DNA from 2 places in the Streptomyces sp. NPDC053474 genome. Region 2 is predicted to be linked to the other one. Evidence: riboswitches for the same ligand, from Rfam matches in the RefSeq annotation. Region 2 holds a riboswitch; the other holds the start of a gene.
The links. Region 2 has a riboswitch for glycine ahead of gcvT (glycine cleavage system aminomethyltransferase GcvT). Riboswitches for the same ligand answer to the same signal wherever they lie in the genome.
Positions count from the first base shown of each region.

Region 1: linked by a shared signal. The riboswitch ahead of gcvP (aminomethyl-transferring glycine dehydrogenase) and the one ahead of gcvT (glycine cleavage system aminomethyltransferase GcvT) in region 2 are both predicted to bind glycine.

Region 1 is NZ_JBITXV010000025.1:75,548-85,698, forward strand. Features, by position in the region: gene ACIG3E_RS38505 (PhzF family phenazine biosynthesis protein) at 1-217, shown strand, start outside; gene ACIG3E_RS38510 (CPBP family intramembrane glutamic endopeptidase) at 299-1,099, opposite strand; gene ACIG3E_RS38515 (glutamate--cysteine ligase) at 1,302-2,822, opposite strand; gene ACIG3E_RS38520 (hypothetical protein) at 3,358-3,954, shown strand; gene ACIG3E_RS38525 (DUF5999 family protein) at 4,277-4,483, shown strand; gene gcvP (aminomethyl-transferring glycine dehydrogenase) at 4,661-7,549, opposite strand; glycine riboswitch at 7,736-7,833, opposite strand; gene ACIG3E_RS38535 (PRC-barrel domain-containing protein) at 7,969-8,334, shown strand; gene ACIG3E_RS38540 (DNA polymerase IV) at 8,855-10,151, opposite strand, start outside.
Region 2 is NZ_JBITXV010000007.1:257,477-267,627, reverse strand. Features, by position in the region: gene ACIG3E_RS18855 (enhanced serine sensitivity protein SseB C-terminal domain-containing protein) at 1-101, opposite strand, end outside; gene ACIG3E_RS18850 (enhanced serine sensitivity protein SseB) at 339-1,124, opposite strand; gene ACIG3E_RS18845 (AAA family ATPase) at 1,195-1,959, opposite strand; glycine riboswitch at 2,094-2,196, shown strand; gene gcvT (glycine cleavage system aminomethyltransferase GcvT) at 2,347-3,471, shown strand; gene gcvH (glycine cleavage system protein GcvH) at 3,582-3,959, shown strand; gene glyA (serine hydroxymethyltransferase) at 3,985-5,247, shown strand; gene ACIG3E_RS18825 (L-serine ammonia-lyase) at 5,442-6,812, shown strand; gene ACIG3E_RS18820 (phosphatidylinositol-specific phospholipase C) at 6,922-7,797, opposite strand; gene ACIG3E_RS18815 (glycoside hydrolase family 25 protein) at 7,981-8,532, shown strand; gene ACIG3E_RS18810 (zinc-dependent alcohol dehydrogenase family protein) at 8,554-9,555, opposite strand; gene ACIG3E_RS18805 (AraC family transcriptional regulator) at 9,657-10,151, shown strand, end outside.

The DNA of each region.
Region 1 (10,151 bases), on a different contig from region 2:
CGGCTTCTTCCCGCGCGTGGGCATCGACGAGGACCCGGTCACGGGCAGCGCGCACACCGCCCTCGCGCCCTTCTGGTCCGCGCGCCTCGGCCGCACCGACCTGACGGGCCTGCAGGCCTCGCCCCGCTCCGGCCTGGTGCGCACCGAGCTGCGCGGCGACCGCACCCTGCTGACCGGCCGCGCGGTCACCGTCATCGAGGGCGACCTCCTCGCCTGACGCGCGAGCGCCCGCCGCGTCGGATCACGCGGCGGGCGCTCGGCACGGCCCGGGGCGGCGGTCCGCCACCGCCCCGGCACGTCACGCGGTGGGCAGCCACCCCACCTTCCCGGCGAGCAGCGCGTAGCCGACGAACGCCCCGATGTCCAGGAGCGAGTGCGCCACGACCAGCGGCCCGACCCGGCCCCACCTGCGGTAGAGCAGGACGAAGACCACACCCATCGCCATGTTGCCGACGAACCCGCCGATGCCCTGGTACAGGTGGTACGAGCCGCGAAGCACCGAGCTCGCCCCGAGCGCGGCCATCGGCGACCACCCCAACTGGTCGAGCCTGCGCAGCAGATACCCGACGACGATCATTTCCTCGAGGATCGAGTTCTGCAGCGCCGACAGGACGAGCACCGGGTACTTCCACCACACGTCCGGCAGGTCCTCCGGCACCACCGTCAGATTGAAGCCGAGGCCACGGGCCGCCAGATAGAAGGCGATGCCCGTGGAGCCGATCACCGCCGCGACCGCGGTTCCCCGGCCGAGGTCCGGCCACGGCCGCGTCCGGTCGAAGCCGAGCGCCCGCAGCCCCGAGCCCTCCCGCAGCAGGAAGTGGGCCACGAGGGCGACCGGCACCAGGGCGGTGGTGATGCCGAACAGCTGCCACGCCAGGTCCAGCCAGGGCCGCCCTGGAGCCGCCGAGGAGTTGAGGGTCGCCGCCTGGTCCTTGAGCCCGCCCGGCTTGGTGACCGAGCCGATGAAACTGATGAGCGCGGACACCCCGCTCGCGCCGAGCGACAGGGCGAGGACGAGCAGCGTCTCGTCGCGCAAGGACCGCCGCGAGGGCTTCGCCTCAGGAAGGACACCAGCCGTCGGCCCCGGCTCCGCTCGCACTTCTGCCTCCACTGCGTGATCCCGCCTCGTCGCTCACCGCACCGCCCCGTCGCACCGATCGGCACGGGGCCGCGCCTGGGTCGTCAAGCTTGCCCGATGACCGCCGGGGGCGGTCGGCCGACCCGCGCTCACGAGATCACGCACGCCACGGCAGGGGCGCGGGGCCCCTCGTCCACCGAGGCCCCGGCCGCGCCGCGGCGCGTCACCGCACCGGCAGCGCCGGCTCCGGAAGGCCCACGGGCCAGGTGTGCACCGGCTCCCCCGCGTGCATCAGCTCGCAGTACCGGCGCGTGGTGGCCGCGAGGGCCGCGTCGCGCTCCAGGCCGCGCTCCAGGGCCCGGTGGTACGTCGCCGCCTGCCAGGACGCGCCGTTGACCCGCCGCCTGCACCGCTCCTCGATCACACCCAGGTACAGATCGCGGTCGGCGGGCTCCACACCCCACGCGTCGAGCCCGGCCCCGGCCAGCGGCAGCAGTTCGTCGCGTACGAGATCGACGGCCGCCACCCGCGCGAGGCCGCCGTACCGCCCGCGCCGCGGCCACTCCAGGGACGCCTCGATGCCGTGGCGGCACGCGGTGTCGAAGTTCCGGGCCGCCGTCTCGAAGGGCAGCCTGCTCCACACGGGCCGCGCCTCCTCGGCGAGCGCGCGCACCACCCCGTAGTAGAAGGCGGCGTTGGCGATGACGTCCGTGACGGTGGGGCCCGCGGGCAGCACCCGGTTCTCCACGCGCAGGTGCGGCACCCCGTCGGCGATGCCGTACACGGGGCGGTTCCAGCGGTACACCGTGCCGTTGTGCAGCGTCAGTTCGCCCAGCTGCGGCACCCCGCCGTCGTCGAGCACGCGCTGCGGGTCCTCGTGGTCGCACAGCGGGATCAGCGCCGGGAAGTAGCGCACGTTCTCCTCGAAGAGGTCGTACGCGCTGCTGACCCAGCGCTCCCCGAACCAGCTGCGCGGCCGCACGCCCTGCGCCTGGAGCTCGGGCGGCCGCGTGTCCGTGGACTGCAGGAACAGCGGCGGCCGCGACTCGCGCCACAGCTCGCGCCCGAACAGGAACGGCGCGTTGGCGCCCACCGCGACCTGGGCGGCCGCGATCGACTGCGCCGCGTTCCACACGTCGGCGAACTTGCCCGGCGTGACCTGGAGGTGCAGCTGCACCGACGTGCACGCGGCCTCGGGCGCGATGGACGCCGACGAGCACCGCAGCCGCTCCACGCCCTCGATGTCCAGGGCGAAGTCCTCGCCGCGGGCCGCCACCATCTGGTCGTTGAGCAGCGCGTAGCGGTCGTCCTCGGAGAGGTTCGCGGACACCAGGTCCGCACGGCTCAGGGTCGGCAGAATGCCGATCATCACGATGCCCGCGTCCACCTCGTTCGCCTTCCGGTGGGCGTAGGCGAGCGCCGTGCGCAACTCCTCGGCGAGCTGGTCGAGAACACGGCCGCCGAGCCGGTGCGGGGCAATGTTCACTTCCAGATTGAACATTCCGAGTTCGGTCTGGAAATCCCGGCTCGCGATGCGCCTGAGAACTTCCGCATTCATCATTCTCGGAGTGCCGTCGGGCCCCGCGAGATTCAGCTCTATCTCCAGGCCCAGCAGGTTCTTGGGCCGGTCGAAGCGCCGCTCGTCGAGCATCCGCCCGAGCGCGGCGAGGCACTGCCGGTGCTTGATCCGGTACAGCTGGCGATCGGACAGGTCGTACGATCCCGCCTCGACCTTTTCCCCCATCGAAGTGTCCCTCCTCCGGATGGGCAGCCAACGACCCGGCCGCTGTGTACGGGGGATGATGCCCCGACGATGTGATCCATAACGCCCCGCGCGGGCCCATGGGCCGGTAGGCTCCAGAATGTGCCGTGCGGCACATTCACGGGGCATGAGGCGGGCATGGGGCGAGCAAGGGGTGGACAGCGGACGCGATGTCGCTTTCTGTTCCTCCAGTTGTGGTGAAAAAACCGACGAGAATCAGCCGACCGCAGTCGTGGGAAATCCCGAGGTCAAACGCCCGGACGCGATCCGGAATCAGGAGAAATCCCCCAGAAGTGCGACCGAATGACGACTTGCCCGGCATATGAGGAACGGCTAGCCGAAACACTTCCTGAACACGTGTCGTATAAACTCCCGGGTTGAGGCAGAGAGTTGGCGCTCGCGGTCCCCCGTCCCCCGGGGCCCCTGCCCCCGCCCCCTCTGGCCCCGAGCAGACAGCGCCGTCCGCACCTGCCCCCCGGCTCCACTTGTGCCTGTCGAATAAGAGAGGCGACCCACCATGCCGCTGCATGTTCCCCCGGCTCCCGCGCCCGCACTGCGCAGCGTCCTCGCGGCCCTCAGCTCCCCCACCGCCGTCCGCGAGGCCCGTACGCCGTCCCTGCGCACCGCCCAAGGGCCCGTGAGCCCGGATGTCCCGCTGCCCGTGCACGAGTTGGACCACGCGGCGACGGGGCCCGCACCGGGAACCGGAGCGGCCACCAAGCTCACCGGCTGGCGCTTCCTGATCCGCTGCGGCGAGCGCGCTGTGGCCGCGGCGGAGACCATGCTCACCCCCGACGGCTGGGCGTTCTCGCACTTCTGCGAGGGTCCGTACATCGCGTCCGCCGAGCGCGCGCTGCGCCACGCCGAGGCCATGCCGCAGCTCTACCAACCGCGTCTGCTGTCCGTACCGGAGCTCTACATGCTCACCCTGTGGCTGCACGCCGACCGCGCGGCCGACGCCGCGAGCGGACCGCTCGCCCCCACCGACATCCTGGTGCCGCTCGCCCCGGCGCCCCCGGGCATCGCCGCCCACCGGCCGCACCGCGTCGCCGACCTCCTCCCGGTGCTCACCCACCGCCTGGCCCCGGCCCCGCTGCTCGGCTCGCCCGCCTGAGCCCGGCGCGATTCCGCTTGCGTGCCCCGCCGCCCCTCGGGCCGCGGGGCACGCCCCTGTCTGGATTGCCCATCCGGACTAGCCCACTTCGGCCACGCCGAACCACCCGAAGGGACAGGGGAGTTGGGCTGAACCGTCCGGGCGGGTGATACGTCCTTAAGGCAGTAGGGAGCACTGCCGCAAAATCCCTGCGGAATCGCGTCCGTGGGGCAACACTGGACGGGACCGACCAAACCAACGGGGGAACGGGGGCGGCATGACCACCGCATCGAGCCGCAGCACAGACGCGACAACCACCACTTCGCAGCGAAAGAACCCTTCCATGTGCCAGCACCAGCCGCCGTGCCCGACAGCCGAATCCGCCGACCGGGAGGCCGCGCTCCTGATCGCGCACCACCCGGAGCAGGGCTGGAGCCTGCTGTGCAACGGTGTCCTGCTCTTCGAGGACACCGGTGAGCTGCTGCCGAACGGCGAGATCATCGCGCCGCACCGGCCGCTGGGCACCCATCAGGTGATGACGGCCGCCTGAGCCGTCCGCACGGAAGCGGAGCACCACCGATAGTCCGCCAGAACAGCAGACAGTCCAGTAAGAACCGCAGGGCCGGCCCGGAAGACGCGAAGTCCTCCGCACCGGCCCTGACTCGTGCCCGGGTCACACGGCCTGCCGCCCGGGCCCCTCAGCCGTCGGGATCGGCCCGCCCGCGGTTCAGTCCTCGTACGCGTCCAGCGGCGGGCAGGAGCAGACCAGGTTGCGGTCGCCGTACGCCTGGTCGATGCGGCGCACCGGCGGCCAGTACTTGTCCGCGGTCGACACACCGGCGGGGAAGACGGCCTCGGCGCGGCTGTAGCCGTGCTCCCACTCGCCGCCGAGGGCGGCCGCCGTGTGCGGCGCGTTCCGCAGCGGGTTGTCCTCCGCGGTCCACTCGCCGCTCGCGACCTTCTCGATCTCCCCGCGGATGGCGATCATCGCCTCGCAGAACCGGTCGATCTCGACCAGGTCCTCGCTCTCCGTCGGCTCGATCATCAGCGTGCCGGCGACCGGGAAGGACATGGTCGGCGCGTGGAAGCCGTAGTCGATGAGGCGCTTGGCGATGTCGTCCACGCTCACGCCCGTGGCCTTGCTCAGCGGCCGCAGGTCGATGATGCACTCGTGCGCGACGAGCCCGCCGGGGCCGGTGTAGAGCACCGGGTAGTGCGGCTCCAGGCGCTTGGCGATGTAGTTCGCCGAGAGCACGGCCACCTGCGTGGCGCGCTTGAGGCCCTCGCCGCCCATGAGCCGGACGTACGACCAGGAGATCGGCAGGATGCCCGCCGAGCCCCACGGCGCGGCGGAGATCGGGCCGACACCGGTCTCGGGACCGGCCGCGGGCTGCAGCGGGTGGTTCGGCAGGTACGGCGCGAGGTGCTCGCGCACCGCGACCGGGCCGACGCCGGGGCCGCCGCCGCCGTGCGGGATGCAGAAGGTCTTGTGCAGGTTCAGGTGCGAGACGTCGCCGCCGAAGTGGCCCGGCTTGGCGAGGCCCACCAGGGCGTTGAGGTTGGCGCCGTCGACGTACACCTGACCGCCCGCCTCGTGCACGGCCGCGCAGATGTCGGCGACGTGCTCCTCGAACACGCCGTGCGTGGACGGGTACGTGATCATCAGCACGGCCAGCTCGGCGCGGTGCTTCTCGATCTTGGCGCGCAGGTCCTCGACGTCGATCTCGCCGTCGTCGGCGGTCTTCACCACGACGACCTTCATCCCGGCCATGACCGCGCTCGCGGCGTTGGTGCCGTGCGCGGAGGACGGGATGAGGCAGACGGTGCGCTGGTCGTCGCCGTTCGCGCGGTGGTAGCCGCGCACCGCGAGCAGACCGGCCAGCTCGCCCTGGGAGCCCGCGTTCGGCTGGAGGGAGACCTTGTCGTAGCCGGTGACCTCGGCGAGACGTTCCTCCAGCTCGCGGATCAGGGTCAGATAGCCCTGCGCCTGCTGGGCGGGCGCGAAGGGGTGCAGCTGGCCGAACTCCGGCCAGGTGACGGGCTCCATCTCCGTGGTCGCGTTGAGCTTCATCGTGCAGGAGCCCAGCGGGATCATGCCGCGGTCGAGCGCGTAGTCGCGGTCGGCGAGCCGACGCAGATAGCGCAGCATCGCGGTCTCGGAGCGGTGCTGGTGGAAGACCGGGTGGGTCAGGTACTCGTCGGTGCGCAGCAGCCCGGCGGGCAGCGTGTCCGCGACGCTCGCGTCCAGGGCCTCGACGTCGGCCTCGACGCCGAACGCCGTCCACAGCGCGGCGAGCTGGGCGCGCGTGGTGGTCTCGTCGCAGGCGAACGACACGTGGTCGGCGTCGACCTGGTGGATGTTGACTCCGCCCTCGCGCGCGGCGGCGACCACGTCGGCGGCCTTGCCGGGCACCCGCGCGGTCAGCGTGTCGAAGTACGCGCCGTGCACGATCTCGACGCCGCCGGCCTTGAGGCCCTCGGCGAGCAGCGTGGCGTAGCGGTGGGTGCGCCGGGCGATCGTCTTCAGGCCCTCGGGGCCGTGGTAGACCGCGTACATCCCGGCCATGACGGCGAGCAGCACCTGGGCGGTACAGATGTTGCTGGTCGCCTTCTCGCGGCGGATATGCTGCTCGCGGGTCTGCAGGGCGAGGCGGTAGGCCTTGTTGCCGTCGGCGTCGACGGACACGCCGACCAGGCGTCCGGGCAGGTTGCGGGCGAACTTCTCGTGCACCGCCATGTAGCCCGCGTGCGGACCGCCGAAGCCCATCGGCACACCGAAGCGCTGGGTGGTGCCGACCGCGATGTCGGCGCCGAGCTCGCCGGGCGAGGTGAGCAGCGTGAGCGCGAGCAGGTCGGCGGCGACGGTGACGATCGCGCCGAGGCCGTGGGCCTGCTCGATGACGGGCTTGATGTCGCGCACGGCACCGGAGGCACCGGGGTACTGGATCAGTACGCCGTTGATCTCGCGCTCGGCGAGGTCGGCGGGGATGCCGTCGCTGAGGTCCGTGACGACGACCTCGACGCCGGTGGGCTCGGCCCGGGTCTGGATCACGGCGATGGTCTGCGGCAGCGCGTCGGCGTCGACGACGAACACGCCGTTCTTGACCTTGCCGACGCGCCGGGAGAGGGCCATGGCCTCGGCCGCCGCGGTGCCCTCGTCGAGCAACGAGGCGCCGGAGGTGGGCAGCCCCGTCAGCTCGGCGACGACGGTCTGGAAGTTGAGGAGCGCCTCGAGGCGGCCCTGCGAGATCTCCGGCTGGTACGGGGTGTACGCGGTGTACCAGGAGGGGTTCTCCATCACGTTCCGCAGGATCACGGGCGGCGTGAACGTGCCGTAGTAGCCGAGCCCGATCATCGAGTCGAGGACCTGGTTGCGGTCCGCGAGGGAGCGCAGCTCGGCCAGGACCTCGGCCTCGGTGCGCGCACCGGGCAGTTCGAGGGCCTCGGCGTTCTTGATCACATCCGGCACGGCGGCGGCCGTGAGCTGGTCCAGGGAGCCGTAGCCGACCTGGGCGAGCATCTTGGCGCGGGCTTCCGCGTCGGGCCCGATGTGCCGCTGCTCGAAGGGGATTCCCTGCTCGAGCTGCGTGAGCGGAGTGCGAGGGGTGGCTGTCATTGCGGAGGCCTCCTGGTCTGACACGACCTGCGAGGGGCACCACGGCGCGGGTACCCGGACGGCCTCCCCCTCTGTCATCTCAACCTGAGAGCTTCACAGGACCGCCGGAGCGGCTCTGCTTTCACCGTCGGTGAGGAAGGGTTCCGAACGTGCCCGCCCGACGCCCGCCCTGCTTTCCAGAGTGGCCTCGTCCGTGCGGTACAGGGGCCTGAGAGATTCCGGGGAGGAGTTGCTCCTTCGGCGCCTCCGGTGCTGCCACCGAAGAGCTCTCCCGCACGGGGTCAACAGCCGCTTGCCAGCCTACCAGCGCGGTCCGTGGCCGATCCCTCGAGTGGCCGCCCGTCCCGATGTGCTCTTTCGTAGGTATGACGACCGAAAAACGGATGAGCCCGGATCACTTGCGACCAATTGGAGGGAACGTGCAGACGGATATCGATCCCCGCAATCTGATCGGCCGCAAGGCGTTCGACCGCGACGGAACCAAGATCGGCACGGTCGACGAGATCTATCTCGACGACGCCACGGGTGCCCCGGAGTGGGCGGCCATACGCACCGGTCTGTTCAGCCGTGACGCGTTCGTCCCGCTGGAGCCCAGCGAGCTGGTCCAGGACGGCACCCTGCGCGTGCCCTTCGAGCGCTCCCTGATCAAGGACGCCCCCGACTTCGGCGTGGGCCGCCACCTCTCCCCCGAGCAGGAGCTCCAGCTCTACCGCCACTACGGCCTGGACGTGACGCCGCCGCCCGCACCGGACCACGACTTCGGCCCCGGGGCCGGACCGGCCTGACCGAGCTCACCGGGCTCACCGGGCTCACCGGGCGAACGGGGTGGACGGGCCGGGCACCTGACGACCGCGCCACCACCGGACCACCGGACCTGCCGCGCCACCCCACCGCCCCACCCGCCGGGCCTGCCCGATCCGCTGCACCGCCCGACCCGCTGCACCGCCAGACCCGCCGCACCACCGGATCCGCCGGACCCGCTCCACCGCCCGACCTGCCGCACCGCCAGACCCACCGCGCCTCTGCACCGCCCGATCCGCCGAGCCACCGGATACGCCAGACCCGCCGGACCTGCCGCCCGCACCGCCGCACCACCGCACCTCCGTATCCGCCGCGCCGCCCGACCCGCCGCACCACCGGACCTGCCGGACCCGCTCCACCGCCTGACCCGCCGCACCACCGGACCCGCCGCCCCGCCGGACCTGCCGTCCCGCCGGGCCACCGGACCTGCCGCACCGCACCGCCGCACCGCCGCCCCAGCACCCCAGCACCCCAGCACCCCAGCACCCCAGCACCGAGGGGCGCCTACCCGGCCCCTTCCGCCAGCGGCAGCGTCCCTTCCTCCCCGTCTGAGGTCTCCCGACCCGCCGAAGCCGCTTCTGTGGCCCCCTGGTCCACCGGCTCCCCCGCCGAAGCCTGCCGCTCCGCCAAAGCCCCCGCGTCCGCCACCACCAACGGCAGCGGATCCGAAGGCTCCAGCTCCGGGTCATCCGTGCGGAACGTCCGCACGCGCCCCGGCGCCGAATCCGGGGTCTCGAACCGCACCGTTACCCTCCCCAGGCCACTGCCCTGCACCCATCCGGGCCCGTACACCGCGTGCCGTACGTCGTGCCCCGCGGGCCACCGCCGCTCGGCGGGCGCCACCGGCTCCCCAGCCGCCTCGCCCGACCCGGACGCCGCGTCGGGCCCGCCTTCCTCAGCCACGACGGCCACCGGGGCAGCCACCGCTTCCTCCTCCTCGGCCCCGGGCGCCAGGGACTCGGTCTGCAGCACCGCGTGGGCCTGCGCAAAGAGGTCCTCCTGCGTGAAGTCCGCGAGGCCGCTCACCCCGACGCCCAGCAGCCGCACCCCGCCCGTCGTGTCCACGGACTCCAGGAGCCGCGCCGCCGCCTCCCGCACCACGGCCGGATCGTCCGTCGGCCCCCGCAGCGTCTCGGAGCGGGTCAGCGTCGAGAAGTCGAAGCGCCGCACCTTCAGGACGATGGTCCGCCCGGAGTGCCCGGCCGCCCGCAGCCGCTGCACACACCGGTCGGCGAGCCGCGCCACCTCCAACCGCACCCGCACCCGGTCGTGGATGTCCACGTCGTACGTGTCCTCGACGCTGACCGACTTGGTGTCCCGCTCGGCCACCACGGGCCGCTCGTCCCGGGCCAGCGCCATCGCGTACAGCGCCCCGCCGTGGGCCTTGCCCAGGAGCCGCACCAGCTCGTCCTCCCCGGCCTCGGCGAGCTCCTCCACGGTGGTGATCCCGGCCCGCCGCAGATGGTCCCCGGTCGCGGGGCCCACACCGGGCAGCACCCGCACCGGCATCGGCCCGAGCAGCGCCCGCTCCGTGCCGGGCGGTATCAGGACGAGGCCGTCGGGCTTGGCCTGCTCGGAGGCGATCTTCGCCAGCATCTTGGACACGGCCAGGCCCACGGACCCGCTGAGCCCGGTCACCCGCAGGATGTCCGCCCGCAGCCGCTCCCCCACGGCCCGCGCGGACGCCTCGTCGTCGGCGACGCCGCCCGCCTCCAGGTCCACGAAGGCCTCGTCGAGGCTGAGCGGCTCCACGAGCGGCGACAGCTGCCGCAGCAGCGCCATGACCTGCTCGCTGACCTCC
Region 2 (10,151 bases):
AGGGCGTGCAGGAGCGCCTCGTACGCGTCATAGCGCCCCGGCGTCACCTGGCGCAGCATGTGCTCGACCTGTCCGGCCGCAGCGGTGCCCGACGCGCTCACCCTAACCGCCCCTTCGCGACGTGCCCTGCGCGGTCGTTGCGCCGACCGCGTCACCGGGCACCAGCTTAAGCGGGGCGTGGCTACTTAGCGCTTGAACAGGTGGGCCGTGCTGTGCCTTGTTGTGTCGTGCGGTGTCTGCGGGGCGTCCGTGGCTGGGCGCGCAGTTCCCCGCGCCCCTTTGGGGCGCTGGTCCCCGGGGCGCTGGCTACTTTGGGGCGCTGCCCCCGGGGCGCCCTTCTATCGCGTGGTGAAGAAGGGGCGGAGTCTGGTTTTCATCCAGTCGCCTACCGGGTCCTGGGCCACGTCCAGGAGGACCAGGTTGACCGGCCACGGCGGGGGGGTGTGGCCTAGGGCCCGGCCCAGGGCCGCCATGGGCAGGTCCCGGGCGTCGCCCTCCCAGGAGGACAGCTCGACGCCGATGAACAGGGTGGGGGCCTCGTCCTCGACCGTGGCGAGACAGCGCCGCGCGCTGAGCACCGCGCCCGTCGCCTCGAACTCCCGCGCCGCGGCGGACAGGAAGTCCACCGGGTCGTCCTGCCAGTCCGGCTCGTAGAGCCGCACCCGGCCGCCGCTCGCGGGCCCGTCCAGCTCCGTGCGCCCCACCCGGCACAGCGCGGCCACCGCGGCGGGCGGCAGCGGCACCGCCACCGTGCCCTCCGGGTTGAGCGCGATGCCGAGCTCCGGCGCCAGCCCGCGCGCGAACTCCACCGCGGGCGCCACCGTGCAGCTCATCCGCCCCCCGGTGGCCTGCTGGAACTCCTGCTCCGAGGTGAAGACGGGCACGTACGCCTGCCCGTGGAGCTCCAGCGTCGGCAGGTCGAGCGTGCCGCTCTCGGGCCCACCCCCGTTCGGCAGCGGGATCCACAGCCTGCTGCGGCCAAGGACCTCGACCAGGCGGGCGCCCGTCTCCTCGGACGGCGGCGCGCCGAGCGAGGCGGCGAGCACCTCCTCCAGTTCGTTGGCGGGCCAGCCGCCGTAGGGATGGGCGTGCGCCTGTGCCGGTACGTCCCCCGGAAAGTCCATTTGTCTCGACCTCTGCTCTGCGTGCTGTCTGCGGCCCGACCCTAACGCCGCCGGTCCCGCGCGCCCCGCCCTACCCGCCCTGGCCCTCGAAGCCCAGCGCGCGCAGCGCCCCCGCCGCCTCCCGGTCGAGCAGCACCGCCGAGCCGCAGCCGCGCGGCAGGCTCCCGCTCTCGGCGGCCCGGACCAGGCGGCCGACCGTCCTGCGGTGGCGCGCGAAGGCGTACCGGGAGACGCCGCGCCCCCGGGCGCGCTGGCCGTCGAGGGCGACGGGGGCGGGCACGTCGAGCAGCAGCAGGTGCAGCGTGGCCCCGCGCCGGGCCGCCGCGCGGGCGAGCCAGCGGCGCACCCACGGCTGGGTGCCGCAGTCGTGGACAACGACGCCGGTGCCCGCGCGCAGCGTCCGGCGCAGGTGGGCGTAGTGCGCGAGGCGGACGAGGGGGCGGTAGAGCGCGTACGGGATCCGGCGCGGCACCCGGGCCGCCCAGCGGTCGCGGGTGTCCTGGGAGTCCACGCGCGGGCCCGCCACGGCGCGCCGCATCAGCGTGGACTTGCCGCTGCCGGGCAGCCCGGAGACCACCACGACGTCCCCGGCGGCGAACACCAGGCGGCGCGGGCCATGGCCGGAGCGGCCCCTGAGGTCGCGCACGACGGCCCGGCGGGAACCGGCGACGGCCTCCCGCGCGGGCGGCGCGGGGGCGCCCGGCTGCGGGGGCAGGGCGACGCCCGCGCCGGGCAGCACCGCCCCCGCCCTGGGCAGCGAGACACCCGTGGTCGTCGCGTAAGCACTGCTCCTGCGCACCGTGATCGGCCTCCCCATGCTCGTCACGTCACTCATCCCCAGTACTTCTCCGTGGTATGTAAAGAGAAGGTAATGCCCTACGAAGACGACAACCGGGGACTCCCTGGTTGCGACTGTTGTGCGACGGGGGCGCGTGCAATGATGTGCGCGCCAACTCCATACCGGCCGCTTGAATCCGCGCGGGAGAGTCCCCGGTGACGCAGGAGCGTCGTGGGGCGCCGAAGGAGCAAGTTCCTCCCTTGAATCTCTCAGGCCCCGTACCGCGCGGGCGAGGCACATCTGAAAAGCGAGCCGCCCCGGTGGCTCCACCCAAGGTGCAAGTCATGCCCCGTGGTACGCGTGGGCCTGGTGAACCTCTCAGGTTTGATGACAGATGGGGAGGGACGACCTCGCCCGTCATGCCATGCCTGGGAGCCACTACTCATGAGCCCTACCCCGCGCAAGACCGCCCTCGACGCCCTGCATCGCTCGCTGGGCGCCACCATGACCGACTTCGCGGGCTGGGACATGCCGCTGCGGTACGGCAGTGAGCGCGACGAGCACAACGCCGTGCGCACCAAGGCCGGCCTCTTCGACCTCTCCCACATGGGCGAGATCACGGTCACCGGCGCCGGGGCCGTCGACCTGCTGAACTACGCGCTCGTCGGCAACATCGGCTCCGTCGGCGTCGGCCGCGCCCGCTACACCATGATCTGCCAGGCCGACGGCGGCATCGTCGACGACCTGATCGTCTACCGCCTCGGCGAGACCGAGTACATGGTCGTCGCCAACGCGGGGAACGCCCAGGTCGTCCTGGACGCCCTCACCGAGCGGGCCGCCGGGTTCGACGCCCAGGTGCGCGACGACCGGAACGCGTACGCGCTGGTCGCCGTCCAGGGCCCCGAGTCCCCCGGCATCCTCAAGGCAGTGACGGACGCCGACCTGGACGGCCTGAAGTACTACGCGGGCCTGCCCGGCACGGTCGCGGGCGTGCCCGCCCTGATCGCGCGCACCGGCTACACGGGCGAGGACGGCTTCGAGCTGTTCGTGGCGCCGGAGCACGCCGAGACGCTGTGGCGGGCGCTGACGGAGGCGGGCGCCCCCGTCGGCCTCGTGCCGTGCGGTCTCTCCTGCCGCGACACGCTCCGCCTGGAGGCGGGCATGCCGCTGTACGGCAACGAGCTGACCACCGGTCTCACCCCGTTCGACGCGGGCCTCGGCCGGGTCGTGAAGTTCGAGAAGACCTCGCACGCGGAGGACTTCGTGGGCCACGACGCCCTCAGGGCCGCCGCCGAGCGCGCCGAGTCCGCGCCGCCCCGCAAGCTCGTCGGCCTGGTCGCCGAGGGCCGCCGGGTGCCCCGCTCGGGCATGGACGTTGTCGCGGACGGCCAGGTCGTGGGCCAGGTCACCTCCGGCGCCCCCTCGCCCACCCTCGGCAAGCCGATCGCCATGGCCTACGTCGACGCCGCCCACGCCGAGCCCGGCACCCCCGGCGTCGCCGTGGACATCCGCGGCACCCACGAGCCCTACGAGGTCGTGGCGCTCCCGTTCTACAAGCGCCAGAAGTGACGCCAGCAGCACATCGGCACCGTACAAGCAACGGTACAAACCGTCTCATTCCGCAAGACGGCCCTTCTCACGTGCATCAGCACACGCCCGCGTACAGGAGAATTCACGCCATGAGCAACCCCCAGCAGCTGCGTTACAGCAAGGAGCACGAGTGGCTGTCGGCCACCGAGGACGGTGTGGCGACGGTCGGCATCACCGAGTTCGCGGCCAACGCGCTCGGTGACGTCGTCTTCGCCCAGCTCCCGGCGGTCGGCGACACGGTCACCGCGGGTGAGACCTGCGGCGAGCTGGAGTCGACGAAGTCGGTCAGCGACCTGTACTCCCCGGTTTCCGGTGAGGTCGTCGAGGCCAACCAGGACGTTGTGGACGACCCGTCCCTGGTGAACTCGGCCCCCTTCGAGGGCGGCTGGCTGTTCAAGGTGCGCGTCGCCGAGGAGCCGGGCGACCTGCTCTCCGCCGACGAGTACACCGAGTTCGCAGGCAGCTGACCACGGCGTAAGGACTGATCTTCCGATGTCGCTTCTGAACACCCCTCTCCACGAGCTCGACCCGGACGTCGCCGCGGCCGTCGACGCCGAGCTGAACCGCCAGCAGTCCACCCTGGAAATGATCGCCTCGGAGAACTTCGCTCCGGTCGCCGTCATGGAGGCCCAGGGCACGGTCCTCACCAACAAGTACGCCGAGGGCTACCCCGGTCGCCGCTACTACGGCGGCTGCGAGCACGTCGACGTGGCCGAGCAGATCGCGATCGACCGGGTCAAGGAGCTGTTCGGCGCCGAGTACGCCAACGTCCAGCCGCACTCCGGCGCCTCCGCCAACCAGGCCGCCCTCTTCGCCATCGCCAAGCCCGGCGACACGATCCTCGGCCTGGACCTGGCGCACGGCGGCCACCTCACCCACGGCATGCGCCTGAACTTCTCCGGCAAGCAGTTCAACGTGGTCCCGTACCACGTGGACGAGGCCGGTCTGGTCGACATGGCCGAGGTCGAGCGCCTGGCCAAGGAGAACAGGCCGAAGGTGATCATCGCGGGCTGGTCCGCCTACCCGCGCCAGCTCGACTTCGCCGAGTTCCGCCGGATCGCCGACGAGGTCGGCGCGTACCTGTGGGTCGACATGGCGCACTTCGCCGGTCTCGTCGCCGCGGGCCTGCACCCGAACCCGGTGCCGTTCGCGGACGTGGTGACCTCCACCACGCACAAGACGCTCGGCGGCCCGCGCGGCGGCATCATCCTGGCCCGTAACAAGGACTTCGCGAAGAAGCTGAACTCCGCGGTCTTCCCCGGCTTCCAGGGCGGCCCCCTGGAGCACGTGATCGCGGCGAAGGCCGTCTCCTTCAAGGTCGCGGCGTCCGAGGAGTTCAAGGAGCGCCAGCAGCGCACCCTGGACGGCGCCCGCATCCTGGCCGAGCGCCTGGTCCAGGACGACGCCAAGGCCGTCGGCGTGGACGTCCTCTCGGGCGGCACGGACGTGCACCTGGTCCTGGTCGACCTGCGCAACAGCGAGCTGGACGGCCAGCAGGCCGAGGACCGCCTCCACGAGGTCGGCATCACGGTCAACCGCAACGCCGTCCCGAACGACCCGCGCCCGCCGATGGTCACCTCGGGCCTGCGCATCGGCACCCCGGCCCTGGCCACCCGCGGCTTCGACGCCGAGGACTTCCGCGAGGTCGCCGACATCATCGCTGAGGCGCTGAAGCCCGGCTTCGACGCCGAGTCCCTGCGGGGCCGGGTGTCCGCTCTGGCCGCGAAGCACCCGCTGTACCCCGGCCTGAAGTAGTTTCGTACGCTTTTATTGGTACGGACTTCCGGGGCACCGCGCACACTGGACCTGAGGACGGTGTGCGCGGTGCCCCGCACCGCGTGCCCGACCAGCAGACCCGCAAGCCCGTGTAAGCCCGCCGAGCCCGCGCAGCACCGCCCTCGCACGACCGGCAGACAACGGCGTCTACCACCCACCATTGGAGTTCTCTCGTGGCCATCTCGGTCTTCGACCTGTTCTCGATCGGCATCGGCCCGTCCAGCTCCCACACGGTCGGCCCGATGCGCGCGGCGCGCATGTTCGCCCGCCGCCTCAAGAACGAGGGCCTGCTGGCCCACACCACGGCCCTACGCGCCGAGCTGTACGGCTCCCTCGGCGCCACCGGCCACGGCCACGGCACGCCCAAGGCCGTCCTCCTCGGCCTGGAGGGCGAGTCCCCGCGCACGGTGAACGTGGAGACGGCCGACGACCGCGTCGAGGAGATCAAGACCTCCGGCAGGCTGAACGTCCTCGGCATGCACGAGATCGACTTCGACTTCGACGAGGACCTGGTCCTGCACCGCCGCAAGGCGCTGCCGTACCACGCGAACGGCATGACGATCTTCGCGTACGACCGCGAGGGCGCCCTCGTCCTGGAGAAGACCTACTACTCGGTAGGCGGCGGCTTCGTCGTCGACGAGGCGGCCGTCGAGGGCCAGAGCCCGATCGTGCCCGACGACACGGTCCTGAAGTACCCCTTCCGCACCGGTGACGAGCTGCTCCGCCTCTCCGCCGAGACGGGCCTGTCCATCTCCGCGATGATGCTGGAGAACGAGAAGGCCTGGCGCACCGAGGAGGAGATCCGCGAGGGCCTGCTCGACATCTGGCGCGTCATGCAGGCCTGCGTCTCGCGCGGCATGTCCCGCGAGGGCATCCTGCCCGGCGGCCTGAAGGTCCGCCGCCGCGCCGCCCACTCCGCCCGCCAGCTGCGCGCCGAGGGCGACCCGCAGGCCCGCGCGATGGAGTGGATCACGCTGTACGCGATGGCGGTGAACGAGGAGAACGCCGCGGGCGGCCGCGTCGTGACCGCCCCGACGAACGGCGCCGCGGGCATCATCCCGGCCGTCCTGCACTACTACATGAACTTCGTGCCCGGCGCCGACGAGGAGGGCGTGGTCCGCTTCCTCCTGGCCGCCGGCGCCATCGGCATGCTCTTCAAGGAGAACGCGTCGATCTCCGGCGCCGAGGTCGGCTGCCAGGGCGAGGTCGGCTCCGCCTGCTCGATGGCGGCGGGCGCCCTCGCCGAGGTCCTCGGCGGCTCCCCGGAGCAGGTGGAGAACGCCGCCGAGATCGGCATGGAGCACAACCTCGGCCTGACCTGCGACCCGGTCGGCGGCCTCGTGCAGATCCCGTGCATCGAGCGCAACGGCATGGCCGCGGTGAAGGCCGTCACCGCCGCCCGCATGGCCATGCGCGGCGACGGCTCCCACAAGGTGTCCCTCGACAAGGTCATCAAGACCATGAAGGAGACCGGCGCCGACATGAGCGTGAAGTACAAGGAGACGGCGCGCGGGGGTCTTGCCGTCAACATCATCGAGTGCTGACCGCGTCGCGCGGAAATCTGCGGGCCGTGGGTGGCTGGTCGCGCCCGCGCGGCGGAGCCGCATTTGAGCACAGCCCCGCGCCGCTTCGGGGCGCTCCCCCGCTGCCCGCTCAGTTGTGCGCGATCAACGACTGCACAAGGCCTGACCGCGTGTTCGGGTAGTCCATCGGGACGATCCCGAGCCCGCGCCAGGCCCGGCCCTCGGTGCCGTCGATCAGGGCGTGCACCCGGGGGTTCAGGTCGTCGGAGTTCCAGCGCGGGGGCAGCCCGGCCGCCGTGCTCACGAAGTTGACGTACTGCTTGCCGGGCTGGGCCACCGCCTTGCGGAAGTGCGCCTCGACCTTCGGGTACTTCGCCCCCGGGGCGGCGTTCCAGTCGTCCTGGAGGTCGAAGGTCGCGCTGTCGCCCCACCGGATGCCGCCCGGCAGGCCGCCGTTGTCGGCGATGAGGACGACGCGGCCGCGCACGTCGCCGAGGCGCGGCCAGGCCTGCCCGATGTGGAAGAGGGACCGCCATCCGCGCCGGTCCAGATAGTCGTCGAAGATCGCGCCGAACGCGCTGTCACCCTCCTGCGAGTACTCCTGCTTGACCCGCATGAGGACGGTCTCCGACGGCCTCGCGGCCAGCAGGTCCCGGCAGGCGCCGAGCACGTCGTCGAAGTTCAGGTTCTGGTAGAACGCCGCGTGGTGGATGGTGAAGGAGCCCTCGAAGGCCCGGCACCGGATGTCCAGGAACCGTATGCCGGAGGCCAGTTGCTGCCCGAGCGTGGTGTTCTGGCACTCCACCCACCAGCCGCCGAAGCGGGCCCCGGAGTCGTGCGTACCGGGAATCGTGAGGCGCTGGAGGGGAGTCGAGGAGTCGATCCCCGCCAGCCAGCCACGGCCGTCGAGGGGGCGGGCGACGGCCCGGGTCGCTGACGTACCGACGAGGGCGGCGGACGCGGTGGCACCGGCGGCGGCGAGGAAGGTGCGACGGCTGAGGGCCATGTGGGTTCCTGTGGGGGTGGGGGGCGTGGGAAGGGCCCTCAGTATGGATGGGAACGCCTGTCGTGGGGAACGGTCAATCCACAGTCAGCAGTTCACGTTTCACCGACCGCCGGGGCGAACCCCCCACCCCCCGTTCCCCGGCCGCGATCCGCTTCCCTCCCCCCCCACCTCCGGAGGCCATCCATGCTGCGCGGCATCGACGTCAGTTCCCACCAGTCGTCCTTCTCGACCGACGGCGTCTCCTTCGTCATCGTCAAGGCCACCGAGGGCCGCTCCTACATCAATCCACGCCTGTCGGCCCAGACGGAACGGGCCCGCGACGCCGACTGCGTCCTGGGCTTCTACCACTTCCTGTGGCCCGGCAACATCACCGCCCAGGCGGAGTACTTCGTGGCGAAGGCCCCGGAGCGGGCGGGCGACTTCCTGGCCGTCGACTGGGAGTGGACGGGCGACCACACGGCGGCGACGAACGCGGAGAAGGACCGCTTCATCAAGGAGGTGAAGCGGCTCCGCCCGAACCTGCGGACGCTCCTGTACACCAACCGCGACTTCTGGCTGAACCGGGACACGACGTCGTACGCGGGCGACGGCCTGTGGATCGCCGACTACGTGACGGCGGGCAAGCCCCGCATCCGGGCCGAGTGGCGCATCCACCAGTACACGTCGACGCCCCTGGACAAGAACGTGGCGGACTTCCCCGACAAGGACGCGATGCGGGACTGGGCCACGCCGTAGCCCGGTCCCGCGCGCCCCGCGCTAGGGCCGCACCACGATCTTGCCGGTGTGGGTGGTGGACTCCATCAGGCGGTGGGCCTGCGGCATCCGGTCCAGGCCGTCGAAGACCTCGGCGACCTCGGGCCGGAGGGTGCCGTCGAGCAGGCCCGAGGCCAGATAGGCCGCGGCGCGGCGGCGGGCCTCCGGTGTCGCGAAGACCGCCATGTTGGCGTAGCCGTGGACGGTCAGGGGCCAGTTCGTCGGCAGGACCGTGGGGCGGCCGTCGAGCCAGCCGTAGCTGACCAGGGTGCCGCCCGGGGCGGCGGCCGCGCCGAGGTCCTTGAAGCCGGGGCCGCCGATCGCGTCCAGGACGATCTCGGCGCCGCGTCCGGACGTCAGGCGCCTGGTCTCCCCCGCCACGTCCTTCTCGGAGTCCGTCACGACGACGTGCGCGGCGCCGAGGTCGAGCAGCCGCTGCCGCTTGGCCTCGGTGCGGGTGGTGGCGATCGGGACGGCGCCCGCGCGGCGCACCACCTGGATCGCCGCCGTGCCCACGCCGCTGGACGCGCCGGTGATCAGGACGTGGTCGCCGGGCCGCATCCCCGCGACCAGGTCGAGGGCTCCGTGGGCGGTGGTGTACGTGACCCACGCGGCGGCCGCCGTGACCGCGTCCACCTCGGCGGGGCGGGGCACGACCATGGCCTCGGGCAGCACCACGCGGTCCGCGTACACGCCGTGGGCGCTCAGGTGGAAGTCGGCGGCCACCAGGACGGGGTCGCCGGGCGCGAGGTCCGTGACGCCCTCGCCGACGGCCTCGACGACGCCCGCGGCCTCGTAGCCGTTGCGGGAGGCGGGCAGGGTCGGCTGGTAGTAGTACGCGCCGGAACGCAGCAGGGCCTCGGCCCGGTTGAGGCCGAGCGCCTCGACCTTCAGCTGGATCTCGCCCGGCCCCGGAGCGGGCAGTTCCAGGTCCTGTACGCGCAGGACCTCGGGCCCGCCGATCTCGTCGAAGAGCACGGTGCGGGCGGTGGTTGATGTCGTCATGCCCGAAACGCTATGCGGGGCACACCGATACGAACTATGCCTGTGGATCTTCCTTGTATATCTGTGCGTCTCATGACTGCGGCGCACGCTACCGTTCGGACATGGACGTACTCAGTGACGCGGTGGCCGCCATGCGGCTCGGGCGGCCGCACTCGGCGATCTGGGACAAGTACGGGGCGTGGGGCGTCCACTTCGGGACGCACGGCGGCGCCGGGTTCCACGTGCTGTTGCAGGGCTCGGCCTGGCTGCTTCCCGGCGGCGCGGACGCGGCGCCGCTCGCGCTCGCGCCCGGCGACATCGTCTTCCTCGCGCACGGCTGCGGGCACGCGCTCGCCAGTGCGCCCGGCGCGCCCCTGGAGCGGTTCGAGCTGAACCCGGACGGGAGCTGGCCCGCGCCGCCGCCGCGGGTGCCGCGCGCGGAGTCCGGCCCGGCGCCGTCCGCGGTGCTCCTGTGCGGGGCCTACCAGGTGGACCGGGCGCGGGCCCATCCGCTGCTCTCCGAGCTGCCCGACGTGGTGCACCTGCCCGCACGGGTGGGCGCCCACCGCTCCCTGCGCACCACCGTGGAGCTGCTGGGCGCCGAGCTTCAGGAACCG